DNA from 3 places in the Sporosarcina sp. QA0331 genome. Region 2 is predicted to be linked to each of the others. Evidence: riboswitches for the same ligand, from Rfam matches in the RefSeq annotation. Region 2 holds a riboswitch; each other region holds the start of a gene.
The links. A riboswitch is a leader RNA that binds a small molecule or an ion and turns the genes downstream of it on or off. The one in region 2 is predicted to bind cyclic di-GMP.
Positions count from the first base shown of each region.

Region 1: linked by a shared signal. The riboswitch ahead of AC0L13_RS03210 (response regulator) and the one ahead of AC0L13_RS21080 (methyl-accepting chemotaxis protein) in region 2 are both predicted to bind cyclic di-GMP.
Region 3: linked by a shared signal. The riboswitch ahead of AC0L13_RS02945 (hypothetical protein) and the one ahead of AC0L13_RS21080 (methyl-accepting chemotaxis protein) in region 2 are both predicted to bind cyclic di-GMP.

Region 1 covers NZ_CM147850.1:644,809-649,154, reverse strand. Annotated here, with positions in the region: gene AC0L13_RS03220 (LysR family transcriptional regulator) at 1-791, shown strand, start outside; gene AC0L13_RS03215 (hypothetical protein) at 896-1,327, shown strand; cyclic di-GMP riboswitch class II at 1,547-1,629, shown strand; gene AC0L13_RS03210 (response regulator) at 1,680-2,333, shown strand; gene AC0L13_RS03205 (hypothetical protein) at 2,498-2,818, shown strand; gene AC0L13_RS03200 (TrmB family transcriptional regulator) at 2,842-3,648, shown strand; gene AC0L13_RS03195 (cyclase family protein) at 3,741-4,346, shown strand, end outside.
Region 2 covers NZ_CM147850.1:4,143,708-4,148,053, reverse strand. Annotated here, with positions in the region: gene AC0L13_RS21090 (sodium:solute symporter family protein) at 1-331, opposite strand, end outside; gene AC0L13_RS21085 (SDR family NAD(P)-dependent oxidoreductase) at 357-1,109, opposite strand; gene AC0L13_RS21080 (methyl-accepting chemotaxis protein) at 1,121-2,848, opposite strand; cyclic di-GMP riboswitch class I at 2,949-3,034, opposite strand; gene AC0L13_RS21075 (TetR/AcrR family transcriptional regulator) at 3,336-3,911, shown strand; gene AC0L13_RS21070 (SDR family NAD(P)-dependent oxidoreductase) at 3,979-4,346, shown strand, end outside.
Region 3 covers NZ_CM147850.1:584,361-588,706, forward strand. Annotated here, with positions in the region: gene AC0L13_RS02930 (signal peptidase I) at 1-117, opposite strand, end outside; gene AC0L13_RS02935 (DUF1102 domain-containing protein) at 375-926, shown strand; gene AC0L13_RS02940 (DUF1102 domain-containing protein) at 997-1,545, shown strand; cyclic di-GMP riboswitch class II at 1,727-1,809, shown strand; gene AC0L13_RS02945 (hypothetical protein) at 1,864-2,448, shown strand; gene AC0L13_RS02950 (DUF5305 family protein) at 2,462-3,550, shown strand; gene AC0L13_RS02955 (sensor histidine kinase) at 3,759-4,346, shown strand, end outside.

The DNA of each region.
Region 1 (4,346 bases), 650 kb from region 2:
TAGAAAAGGACCTTGGAGTAGAAGTCATCAACAGACAATCCACGCCTGTTACGCTCACCTATGCAGGCGAAAGATATCTTTCCTATATGAATGACGTGGAAACGATCATCCATACGATGTTAAACGAACTCCATGGTCTATCCAGTTTAAAAAAAGGCCGACTCAAAATCGGTGTCAGCCCTTTCCTTTCAACGTATACACTTTACAAGTTTCTTCCTGACTTCATGCAAAGGTATCCCGGCATTGAAATCGAACTCGTGGAAGACGCGACAGAAACTTTGGAAACATTGCTCATCCAAAATCAGATTGACGTATGCTTCAACTCACTTCCCATTACAAATCATGATATCGTCTATGATCATCTGTACGATGAGTACAATTACATCGTCATCCCGCCAAATCACCCATTGTATAAAAAAAGCCCACTACCGGACGAGGAGTTCAATCCTTCCTTGTTGGATGGGCAAAAATTCATATTAGCAAAACCGGGACTCGGACTACGTCGTTTCACCAACCAAGTATTTTCGGAATATCATATTCACCCAAAAATCGTATTGGAAACATCCAATACGGAAAACGCATTACGATTAGCAAATAAAGGCGTCGCCATTACGATTGTTCCTCAAAGTGTTATCGAAAGTGCCGCTGTAAAGGTAGAAGCCAATTTGTATCCTCTCAAGGATCCAGCATTTAAAAGCAAGATCGTTCTCAGCTATCGGAGAAACGCTCAACAAACCCCTGCCTCTACAGTGTTTATCGAGATGGCGAGGGAGAAGTTTCCTTTGCAGTGAAGAGGGAGTGATTTCAACAGACCAATCACTAGCCCATAAAACCCACTCCATTCGTTTCAAATGCCGTATTTTCGCGAGCCACCCCTTCTTGAGGAGGATGTTGGATGGCGACTACTAAACTTACATTAATGGAAGCGTATATGATTGAAACACTACGCAGCAATGGCATATCAAATGAGGAGCTGCTAACTCAACTCGAGCAAAGGGACAGCAGTTCTTGGGAACGCATCAATCCAAATTATTATTATGGTGATTTGATTTCACTTTATCAGCAAGATAAAAATGCTTTTGCATCAATCCTAGTGGACGGATATCAAGTGAAATTCATTACCATAAGAGGGCTTCTGGAGTTGAAATTCAAAAAAAACGCCGGGAAAGATTACTCGTTGACAGATGAGGGCATGAAACAGTTGAAAGTGAGTGAGAGTGAGTTAGAAACACTGAAGCAGTTCCTCTCACAAAACTGGACAATTACGGAATTGCCGTTGAAAACAGAAGATGAAATGAAAGAAATTACCATACTGAATGGCAGATGATTTGAGCTGCTGATATGAATAGAATCAGGAATAGCCTCTTGTATACGTCGTCGCATGACACAAGTATACATGAGGCTTTTTGTGCTCATTATCGCGCGTGGAATGTTCATGAAACAACCAGAATTTATGAATATTAACATTCCTCAGTATTCAACATTCAAAGACGTCCCTATACTAAATGTAAGGATTTTGTATACTTATTTAAAAATGTCACTCTATGCATACATAGGAGACTATGAACTATATCCTTTATGTGGGCACCTTGGATATAGGGAGTCAGTGGTGCAACCGGCCCTGTTTCTTCGGGACATTTTTAATGTTCCTACATTTTAGGCGAGGGGGCTTTCTATCGATGAAAATTGTATTGGCGAATGATCAACTGCTCATTCGCAAAGGGCTCGTCTTGACCCTGTCATTGCCTAGCGGGCTCGACGTGGTTGGTGAAGCAAAAAACAAGCAAGAATCTCTTCAGTTAATTCGAAAAGAACATCCGGATTTGCTAATTACCGATTTCATGTTAGGGCACGAAAGCGGTTTGGAAATAATCGCTGAAGCGAAGCGGCTCAATGTCGCCTGCAAATTTGCAATCTTGACCGATTTACAGGACCTTCTCCTGTTCAATCATGCAAGGAAAATGGGCGTGGATGGATTCATATCGTTACAAGCAGATCCCGACGAACTCATTTACGCGCTTCATCTGATTCAGCGAGGAAGGAAGTATTATGATCCCGATATGATTGACTTGCTGATCCAGTCACAGAGGGAGCCGCTAGTAGACAACCGTCCACTCGAACAATTGACCGTAAAGGAAAAGGAAGTGTTGGAAAAGTTGGGGATGGCATACTCTAATAAACAAATTGCCAACAGCCTGTTCATTACGGAGCACACGGTAAAGAAACATGTCAGCCAAATCTTGGCTAAGCTTTGTCTTGGCGACCGCACACAGGCCGCCCTTTACGCAAACGAGACTGGATTAGTGCAATACCAGTTTGATCTGCCTGTTTGATAGTGGTATCTAGATGACAAAAGAGAGCCGACCCACGGGCTCTCTTTTGCGTTTTATAAGACAGAAATCATGTAGACAATAAATTTACAGAAGTGTAAAATTAGGAATAATCGGTAATTATAGATTACTTTTATATAATTGCACCTGAATAGGAGGGAAAATTGATGACGGTTCTTCTTTCTGCAAAAACAAAGTTACCGCAACCCCTTTCGGATAGCGTTAACAGAACAAGATTGCATGACAAATTTCATAATGGTACCTTCAAAAAGGTGACCATTCTTCGGGCTCCTGCAGGCTATGGCAAAACAACGCTGATCAGCCAATGGCTAAAAACCTTGCATCACGATCAGGTCGCCTATCTAGCCATCGATTCTTCTGACAATGATTCATCCCGCTTTTGGGCATATGTTTTCCACGCTGTTTCGAAAGCGTGCCAATCGGATGTCGATCTGACATTAGCCCCTGACTTACTACAACCATGGTAGTAGTATTAATCCAGGTGATAAAAATGAATATTGACAAAACAAACTCAACTCTAAAAAGATATGGATTTACGGAATATGAAGCTAAAATCTATGTTGCTTTATTACAATCTAATCCATTAAACGGAAATGAAATCGCTATTAAATCGGGCGTTCCCAGCCCGAAAGTGTATGAAAATCTAAATCGAATGTGTGAAAAAGAAGTTGTCTTTCCGGTTTTAGACGGCAATTACTCAATCAAAAAATTATATTCTCCCCTTCCTTATAAGGAATTATTACGAAAGATAGAATTGGACTTCCAAAACGATACCGCTTTTATGGAAAGCCAATTTAAAGTGATCTCCAATCAGATGAAACCAGATTGGTCGGAACTTTATCATTTGGATGGGTATGTATCTTCCATTGATTCTTTAAGGAATATGATCCAATCCACAGAACAAACAATTTACCTTAGTTGCTGGAACAGTGAATTGGAGCTTTTATGGGATGACTTACTTGAAGCGTTTAAGAAGGGGGTTCGAGTAATCTCCATTCTATTCGATGGCACTGATAAGAAGATTCCATGGTTGCATTTCACCCATCACCAAGGTGAATTCTCCGACCGCAGGCATACGGGAGAACTTTCATGTGTATTAGATGAAAAAAGTGTCTTTATACTTCATTCTGCTGAGGGAAATGCACATGCCATTATATCCAGTCATACAGCGTTAACCCGGACTACACTCAACTATATTCGACACGATATTTATATCAATCAAGTTGTTAATCACTTCCATGATGAATTAGCAGCTAAATATGGTGAAAATTTTGTAGGGCTTTTAGATATTTTTTGAGAAGGTATCACCGATTTATCGTTAATTATAAAAAAGGGGGAGAAAGGAGGATCGTTGGTCGTTTTTACTTTAGTCCAATTTCGAAAGGGGTTTTGAGAGTGGGAGCTCAAATTATCGATTTAAGTGTACCGATGGACAGTAATGCGAAAGAACCTTTTCCACCAACAATTGAATATGAGGCACATGAAAAGGGAGCTGAACAAGCTGCAGCTATTTTAGGTTTGGAGAAAGAGAACTTCCCTGACAGCAAAGCTTGGGCTGTCGAAACCGTAACATTAACGACCCATACTGGTACCCATGTAGATGCGCCTTGGCATTATGCCGATATGACAGCAGGTAAGAAATCCAGGACGATTGATGAACTGCCAATTGAATGGTTTTACGGAAATGGCGTAGTCTTTGATTTCAGTGATAAAGCGGCGGGATATGAACTGCAAGTCGAAGATTTCAAAGAAAAGCTAGTTGAAATGAATTATGAATTACAACCTTTCGACATCGTACTCGTTCGCACTGATGCCGATAAGAAGTATTACGATGATGAATATGCATTTTGCCATGCCGGAGTGTCAGCGAATGCAACTAGATGGCTTATTGATAAAGGTATTAAAGTCATGGGCATCGATGCATGGGGTTGGGACATTCCGCTTCCTCTCCAAGCACAGCTTTATCGAGAAAATCCACGGGAAGACATTTTATGG
Region 2 (4,346 bases):
TGCCGTATCGTAATCCATAATAATCGGCCAACGTCCAGCCTCTTAATCTTCTAAGCGGTTTCGTCCAAATAAGAGCGCCTAAAATCATACATGTTCCGAGGCCTCCCATAGTCGCGGAACCTTCAAAACCGCCGCTCGTATAGCCTGAACCGATCGCTGCGAAGAAAAACGGAGCCGCCAACATTGCAGCAACCAAACTGCCCGTCACGACAGGCAGCGGCATGCTCCATCCTGCTACAATCAAATCTTCGGCCGTATTAACCCGTTTATAGCCTTTGTAGCCAATATAGTAAATAAAAATCAAGTACAATCCAAATACAACAATATTCATCGTTCCAATTACTCCCGTCTTTTTCTTAGCCGTTCATGACGACGCCGCCATTTGGCGTTAAAATTTGTCCTGTATAGAAATTTGCGTTGTCCGATGCTAAAAACAAGACACTTTTTGCAATTTCCTCTGGGTGAGCCAACCGTTTCAACGGGTATTTGGCCGATTCTTCTTCGACGTAATTATCTCCGAAAGCCTTAAGGATATTTGTATGCGTGCCGCTTGGCGCTACCGCATTCACTAAAATATGCGGAGCCAACTCACGCGCCAATGCTTTCGTAAATGCATTGATGCCGCCTTTCGCAGCTGAATAATGAGTAAACTCTTCACACCCTAAACTTCCGATATCCGAAGAGATGTTAATGATCTTTCCTTTGTTTTGCTGCTTCATTCTTTTAGCAGCTTCACGGCTGTTATTGAAACAGCCGTAAAGATGGACTTTGATCATTCGATCCCATTGTTCATCCGTCATCTCCGTAATCGGAGCGTCTTGCGCAAACCCTGCGTTATTCACTAAAATATCAATGCCGCCAAACTGTTCATCCATATAGGCGTACATTTCACGAACTTGGCTTGATTCGGATACATCTGCAAGGTACGTCAATGCACGGACACCGTGTTTTTCGACTTCTTGGCGAGTTTGCTCGGCTACTTCCTGATCACCGATATAATTAATCAAAACGTTTGCTCCGTTCTCGGCAAATTGGAGGGCAATCGCTTTTCCGATTCCCATACTTGCGCCTGTTACGAGCACGTTTTTCCCTTCAAGACCTAACTTCATTTCACTTCACCTCATAATTCGAATCGTTTGATCAATGACTGGAGTTCTTCCGCAGTTTTATCCAATGATGCGGAAGCCTCAATCACTTCTTCCATTGATCTCACTTGTTCATTCGTCAATTTCGAAACGTTAATCGACAGATCAGCCGATTGCTCTGATGCTATTTTCATATTCGTTACCGACGCGGCCACTTCTTCTGAAGAAGCTGAAATCTCTTGTGATGCAGCCGAAATTTCTTGGATTTGATCCGCAACTTGCTCAGCAGAAAGAACAATCTCTTTGAAGATGTCTCCGGCTTTCGCTGTTTGATCCAATCCGACGCGCACATTCTCTTTCCCTTTTTCCATTACTAAAAGAGAGTCATTTGAGTTGGATTGAATATGATTAATGAGCTTATAGATTTCGGAAGCTGAATGCGCTGATTGCTCCGCCAATTTCTTTACTTCTCCCGCTACAACAGCGAAGCCTTTTCCATGTTCACCAGCTCTTGCCGCCTCTATCGCAGCGTTCAAAGCCAACAAATTCGTTTGTTCCGCAATAGCTGTAATAAAATCTACAATGTCGCTAATGCGGTTTGAGTTTTCATTCAAGCCTTGTATCGTTTCATCAATTTGATTGACAGACTCATTGATCAATTGCATTTGGTCAATGACTTGCTGAATGACTTCATTTCCTTCTTTCGCAGCGTTTGAAGTAAAATACGACGATTCGGAAACGGTATGTGCAGATTCTGCGATACGTTGAATGCTCGTTGCAGACTCTTCCATAGCAGAAGCTGTCTCCACTGTCATGACCATCGTCGTTTCAGCGTTTTTCGCAAGATGATCGATTTCTTTCGAAACATTCGTCGCATTGCGATAAGACTCTTCAGCAGTAGTTGTAAGCTGTGTTGCAGACGATGCAACGATATTTGATGTGTTTCGGATATTCATAATGACGTGCTGCAAATTGGATACCATCTCTTTAATGGAGCCAGACAGTTTTCCGACTTCATCTTTTGATTCATCCAATTCCACATCACGCAAATCGCCGCCTGCTACTTGATTGGCAATGAGAACCGCTTTGTTCAATGGGCTGAGCAAACGGATAATCGTAAAGAATAAAACTGCAAATAAAATAACAAGCCCGATAACTGCGATGACAATTTGCTTCGTAATGCTTTTTTTAATGGTCGCTTCGATATAGTCGGCTGAGTAATCGATGCCCAAGACAGCGATTGTATTGCCTTTTTGATCCTGTATTGGACTAAATACCGTTCTCCACGACCCAAAAGTGTCTTCAAAAATACTGGTGACTGCCGGCTTGCCATTTTCGATCGCCTGCTCTGCAGCTGTCATATGTTCGGGTGCAATATCAGTGAACAATTCGCCGACTTCATACACTTCGTTCAAATTATTCGTATAGCCAACAGTGTTAACACCGCCATCTTCCATTTTCCAAATATAGCTCCAAAACATAATGCCTTGCTGTTCCAAAATATGATCCAACTGATTCTGGACCTTTAAAAAGTCGGTATCAGATTCCCCTTTTGCGTTAAAAACCTTTTCTACATCTTTCGCATCCAACTGCATTGCCGTCAATAGACCGACGCTTGTCAGCTCTTGCTCCAGATCGCTTTCCAGCTGATTTTTCAACTGAGAAATGCTTTGGACCGTTGTGACAGCGAACAAAGCGATAACAATTGCAAAAACAGTAAGCAATAATTTGAATTTAAGCGGAATGTTTTTTAACAAACGCATACCTTTTCTGCTCCTCCATTTGTAAATATTTTATGCAATAAAAAATACCCATTTCAAATTGAGAAATAGGCAAAATAAAAAACCAGAAAAAAATCTAGTTTCATGCGGCTCAGCCATCATAGCAATAATTGCTTTAGACCCGGAGCTTTGCGTCCCTCTCTTTCGAAAGGTTTGCCAACTATATTACTTGAAAATAGTACCATAGATTTTCAGAATAGGCAATAAAAAGTACTATTTTTTCTAAAACAAATAATTACATTAGCACTATCTACTACAGGATTATTGTTATTGAAAAAGTTAATTGCAGTATCGCACTTTTGATCCAGTTAAATTTAATCTATTTCTTATATAAAAGCGGGTAAGTAAAAAAATTATACTACAATTCGCAAACACCTCCCCGATTTATTGCCCATTCCGAATAAACAATTGACAATACTTTTAAAACTAGTTACTATTTATTTGAACAGCGGTCAAATGAGGAGGTACTATGTCATCACGGAAATCTGCGCAACGTGATCTGACTCAAGAGATGATCATGGAAGCTGCAAGAGACTTATTCATCGTAAAAGGATATCAGCACGTTTCGATGCGGCAAATAGCGAAAGAGCTCGGTTATAGTCATGGAGCCATATATTATCATTTTACAAATAAGGCAGAGCTATTTTATGCACTGGTGGAAGAGCATTTCAGCATGTTGGAACAAAAGTTAAAGGAGCTCGCACAAGCCCCTCTGGCCCCGCGGGAAAAACTTGAAGCCATCTTGCTCGGCTATATCGAGTTTGGTTTAAATCATCAAAGCCATTATGAAATCATGTTTTTAATCAAAGACGAAGAAGTGCTGAACTTTATCAATCAAGGCCCGAACAAAACGTATGAATTGTTTGCTCAAACCGTACATAGTTTGAGTGAGAAGCAGCTCTCGATTCACGAGATTTGGTCTATTTTCTTATCCTTGCATGGATTTGTCACACACTATTTGCGGCATGTCGTCCAATACGAAGATGTGTTGGATATGGCAAAGGCACACGTCCAGTTTTTGTTGAAAGGTATCTTTCAAAGTTAGCCATCTATTGGCTTTCTTTTTTCACTCCATTTGAACAGTGGTCAAATAATGAACTAGGGGGATTTTTATGAAAAGAGCACTAGTGTTGGGAGCTTCCGGCGGAATGGGATATTCGATTGTGAATGAATTGATTAGCAGAGGTGTGGAAGTGACGGCATTCGCCCGTTCGGAGCAGAAACTGAAACGTTTGTATGATGGGCGTCAGGAAATCACCATTCAAGCCGGGGATGTTTTTAATTTACAAGATCTCATGGCCGCATCTGAAAATGTCGATGTCATTTACCAAGCAGCTAATATCCCTTATCAGGAATGGGAGAATAAACTCATCCCTTTCATCGAAAATGTTTTAAAAGCGGCGGAAATCCAAAAATCAAAGCTTGTATTGGTTGAAAATATTTATGCTTACGGCAGATCGGCCGGGGCCAAGGTGACGGA
Region 3 (4,346 bases), 590 kb from region 2:
GCGTATAACAGTGAGCAATATCGGCTTTTTCATAATGGCAGATCCGACTGCTGCACAAAGTGTAAGCAGGATGACGAATAGAAGCAGGATGTTGAAAGCCTTCGATAATTGCTTCAATATATATTCCCCCTTACTGTAATTGTAAGATAAATATCACCTGAATTAACCCCTCCAAAGAGGGAGGGGAATGGTACCAAAGTATACTTGTTAGTAGCCATTCGTAGTAGTCTCAAGTATCAAAAGTAGCTTGCAATGTAGACGAAAGAGTTCTAAAAAAGTATTCTTACGAACGACGAAGTCTATGAATATCTTTTCTATACTTAAATCAGTTAGACAACGGCGAGGAGCCGAATAAAAGTAGAGGAGATGGTATTTTGAAGACGAAAAAAAGTTTATTGATGGTAGTGTTGCTGCTAGCCATTTCAAGTCTAATGGCTGCAATGTCGTATTCATCTGCAACTGTGACAAGTGCGATGACAGGAACTGTGAAAACGACGGATACAGCCTTATTGGCACTGAATGCAGGAAAGCACAGTGCGGCAAAAGTTGAGGACGGTGTATTGAAGATTGACTTCAATAAAGGGAATGTCACAAGTATGCCTGTCAGCTCATATGGGGTTCAAAAACAAAGTGAATACATTTGGAACGAACTTTTCAGTGTGAAAAACAATTCTGAAAACAGAGTAGATGTTACTATCAAAACAGAAAACAACCCTGCTGCCGGCGTTAGTTTGTATGTGAAGGCCGGAAAAGGCGAATGGACTAAAATCGACAGCGTCAACGGTGCTTTTGTTGCTAATCTTCCTGTTGCATTTAAGAATAATAATGATCATGAGGTTAAAGTCGATGTGAAATTGGTAGTAGACAGCAAAGCATCTCTCGGCAATTTCAATCCGAACCTAGTCGTTGCAGCGGAAGCGAAATAAGGATGAAAAAAAGGATTGATGGCATTTGTCATCAATTCTTTTTTCATAAAAGAATAAAAGGGGTGTCGTAGTGCGAACGAAAAAAAGTCTCTTGATGATTGTTTTATTACTTGCAATTTCAAGCCTAATGGCCGCCATGTCGTATTCATCCGCAACTGTTACGAGTGCGATGACAGGGAGTGTTGTCAATACAGACGAAGCGCTTCTTGCATTAAATGTCGGAAAACATAATGCGACAACGATTGAAGATGGTGTGTTAAAGATTGATTTCAACAAAGGGAATAATAATTCGTCATTTGGATTGCAGAAAAATAGTGAGTATATTTGGAACGAGCTCTTTACTGTAGAAAACAACTCGGAAAATATTGTGTATGCAACTATTAAAACCGAATATAATTTGCCGGAAGGCATCAGTGTTTGGGTGAAGAGTGGAAACGATAATTGGACTGAAATCGATAGTATAAGAGGTGCTGATGTTGCGAAATTGACAGCTGCTTCAGGCCCTTCAGCTCAAATGAATCAAATTGCGAAAGTAGATGTGAAAATTGTTGTTGGAAACAATGCAAGCCTCGGCAATTTTGCTCCGAACCTTGTTGTCAGTGGAGAGGCTGTCGATTAATAGAAGAAAGTGCTTTTGGAGAATTGATCTATACGGTCAATTCTCTTTTTTATTGATTAGTGGAAAAATTCGACATTTAGTTCCAAAATAACATCCGAATAATCAAAAATAGAACTATACTCCTTACGAATAATGACAAAATATTCAAATTGTGTTCGATATAATACTTGTAATACTACAATTTTATCATGGGAACGATGAAATACGTCCTGTATTTGGGCACCTTGGACGTATGGAGTTAATGGTGCAACCGACCTGATTAAATGCGGACAAGCGTCCGATTTGATTGGGTTTTTATTATTTTCGGGAGGTATTTCGGTGAAAAAATACTTATATGGTGCTGCATTATTATTGTTCTTATCACTTTTACTTCTACAAAGTACTAGTTTTTCTAACACAGAACTGCGGAACAAAGCGACAGTGTCCTCAGTATCTGAAAGTCATGCTTTATTATCTGTCCATTATGGGGAAGGCCGGCTATTTTGGATTACAAATAACATGGAAAACGTTGTACAGGTTAGAAACTCTGGCAGCATAGCCCCAAATGAATCATTTCAAATCGGACCAGGAAGAAGTGCCAGTTTTACAATTCTAGGCCATCCTGAAGAAATAAGCGAATCGATTTTATTGGATGTCGAATGGGATGGTGGCTATGCATTGGTAGAGTCAAGTATTCCCCAATCTAACATAGAACAGATCCTTCTTGAGCTGTTGGAAGAAGAGGATGAAAAAGAAGAAGAGGAAGTGGAAAATCCTGAACAAGAAGATAGCGATGAGAAGGAAGAAGCGGTTATTGTGCAAGAAGAACCAGAAGAGAATACTCCTGAAAAACATGCGGAAGAATCGCTGCAAGTAGACGAATTAGAAATGACTACCGAAATAGATGATGAAATCGAAGAGTAAAGGAGTGGCTGTTTTGAAACAATTTCTGACAAGATGGAATAATAAACGGAATTTAATCCTTTCTAGTATCCTTGCTGTATCCATTGCTATTTTAATCTACTCCTTCCTACAACCAACTACTTCAACTACGACGACCCATTCAAACCCAATTGAAATAACGACAATATACGACTATAAAGCTACCATCAAACCGAATGTCCTCAATACGTCTGGAGGAACAGTTCCAGTCGGAGAAACGATTTTAAAGAAGATTACAACGGCAATTCCAATTGATATGAAAACGATCGTTACCTCGGCAGAAGATGTAAAGGTTGAGGGGGAACATGAAGTCCAGTTAACAGTAGTCGCCCAAGATCTTTGGGAAAAGACATTTCCGTTGGAGCAAAAACAATCCTTCCAACAGAAAGGGACAACCGTTTCGATTATTGATGGCAACTATACGATTGATCTGGATAAAATAAATGCGTTCATTACTCAGGCGGAAGAGGAAACTGGTATTACTCCTTCTAAATATTCCTTAATAGTAACTCCGATGATAAAAGGGACTATTAGTTTTGATGGAAATGAAAGGGAATTGCAAGCAAATGAAAACCTTGTTTTCCATTATTTATTCGACAGCATTGTTTTGGCTAGCGAAAAAGAATTTACCTCATCGATTCAGTTCGGTTCTCTTGAAACTGTTACGAGCACACTCCAATTTTTAGGTGTCGATGTACCTGTCACTATTGTAAGGATTTCTAGTTTACTGTCGACAATAGTATTGTCGCTGCTATGGATTTATTTGAACAACATTATGAAACCAAGAAAACGAAAATCACAAATTGAATTGATTAATAAAAAGTATGGAAATAGAATCATTGCCGTATCGAGAAATGAAGGCATGGATGGAAAATCAATATTGCTGTTGTCAGATATAAAGTCGCTTTTAAAAATAGCGGATGAGAAGGAACTTCCTATTTTCGTTCAACAGGAAGGGGTAGTGAGGGCTAGCTATTTTATTGTGGACGGGAACCAATTATATAAATATGAAGCGATTGAAGAGCACTTGACCGTAACCGATGAAATGTGGGATGAAGGTAGAAGTATTTATGCGGAAGAGTAAGGAGATTTTACGAGCATTAACAGGGAGCCCTGGGAATATTCTAAACTTGTCGTTGTTATTTCGGGCTATATCACTACTGTTAACTTCGGTCTTTTTTCTCTTCGGCCCCCAAGCGCCCTGGATTTTCAAACTTGGAATTATTAGTGCCTTACTAGTTGCAGCATGGATGATCACTGATTTGCAAAAAAGATATATAGGAAATTTAAAAGTGGTTCAAGCTATAGTTCTAACTGAAACAATCGGGTTAACGTTATTGTTAATTCCGACTGGTGGCATTACGAGTCCATTCATCTGGTATGCCTTGAATCCAGTGCTTATAGCGGCAGGATATTTGGCACCGTTATATTGTTGGGGAGCATTAACTTTTTATCTTGGCAGCGCGACTTTCATCACGTTCTGGTTAGCTGGAGCAGATTCTATTGGGCAAGTGTTCGAGGAAAGATCTTATTTTTATTTAGTATGTTTGTTGACGACTTTGCTTGTTAGTTTATTTTCCAAACTGACGAAAGAACTTGATACCAATGCTCGTTTACTGCGAATCCAGCAAGATGAACTTTTACTCGTGAACGAAAAGCTTAGTGTAATGAATGAAAAACATATAGAAACAATGGAACATATCATGTCGTTCTACCATTTGACAGAGGGGATGACGAGCAAAAAAAGCGCTGGAAAAGTCATGGTAGAAGTGACCGAGTCATTACGGAAATGCACTCGATATGAGGAGGCTTTTTTCTGGCTTATAAATGCTGAGCAACAACAAAGCCAGATTGTTAATAGGACAAAATTTGTTGAACTG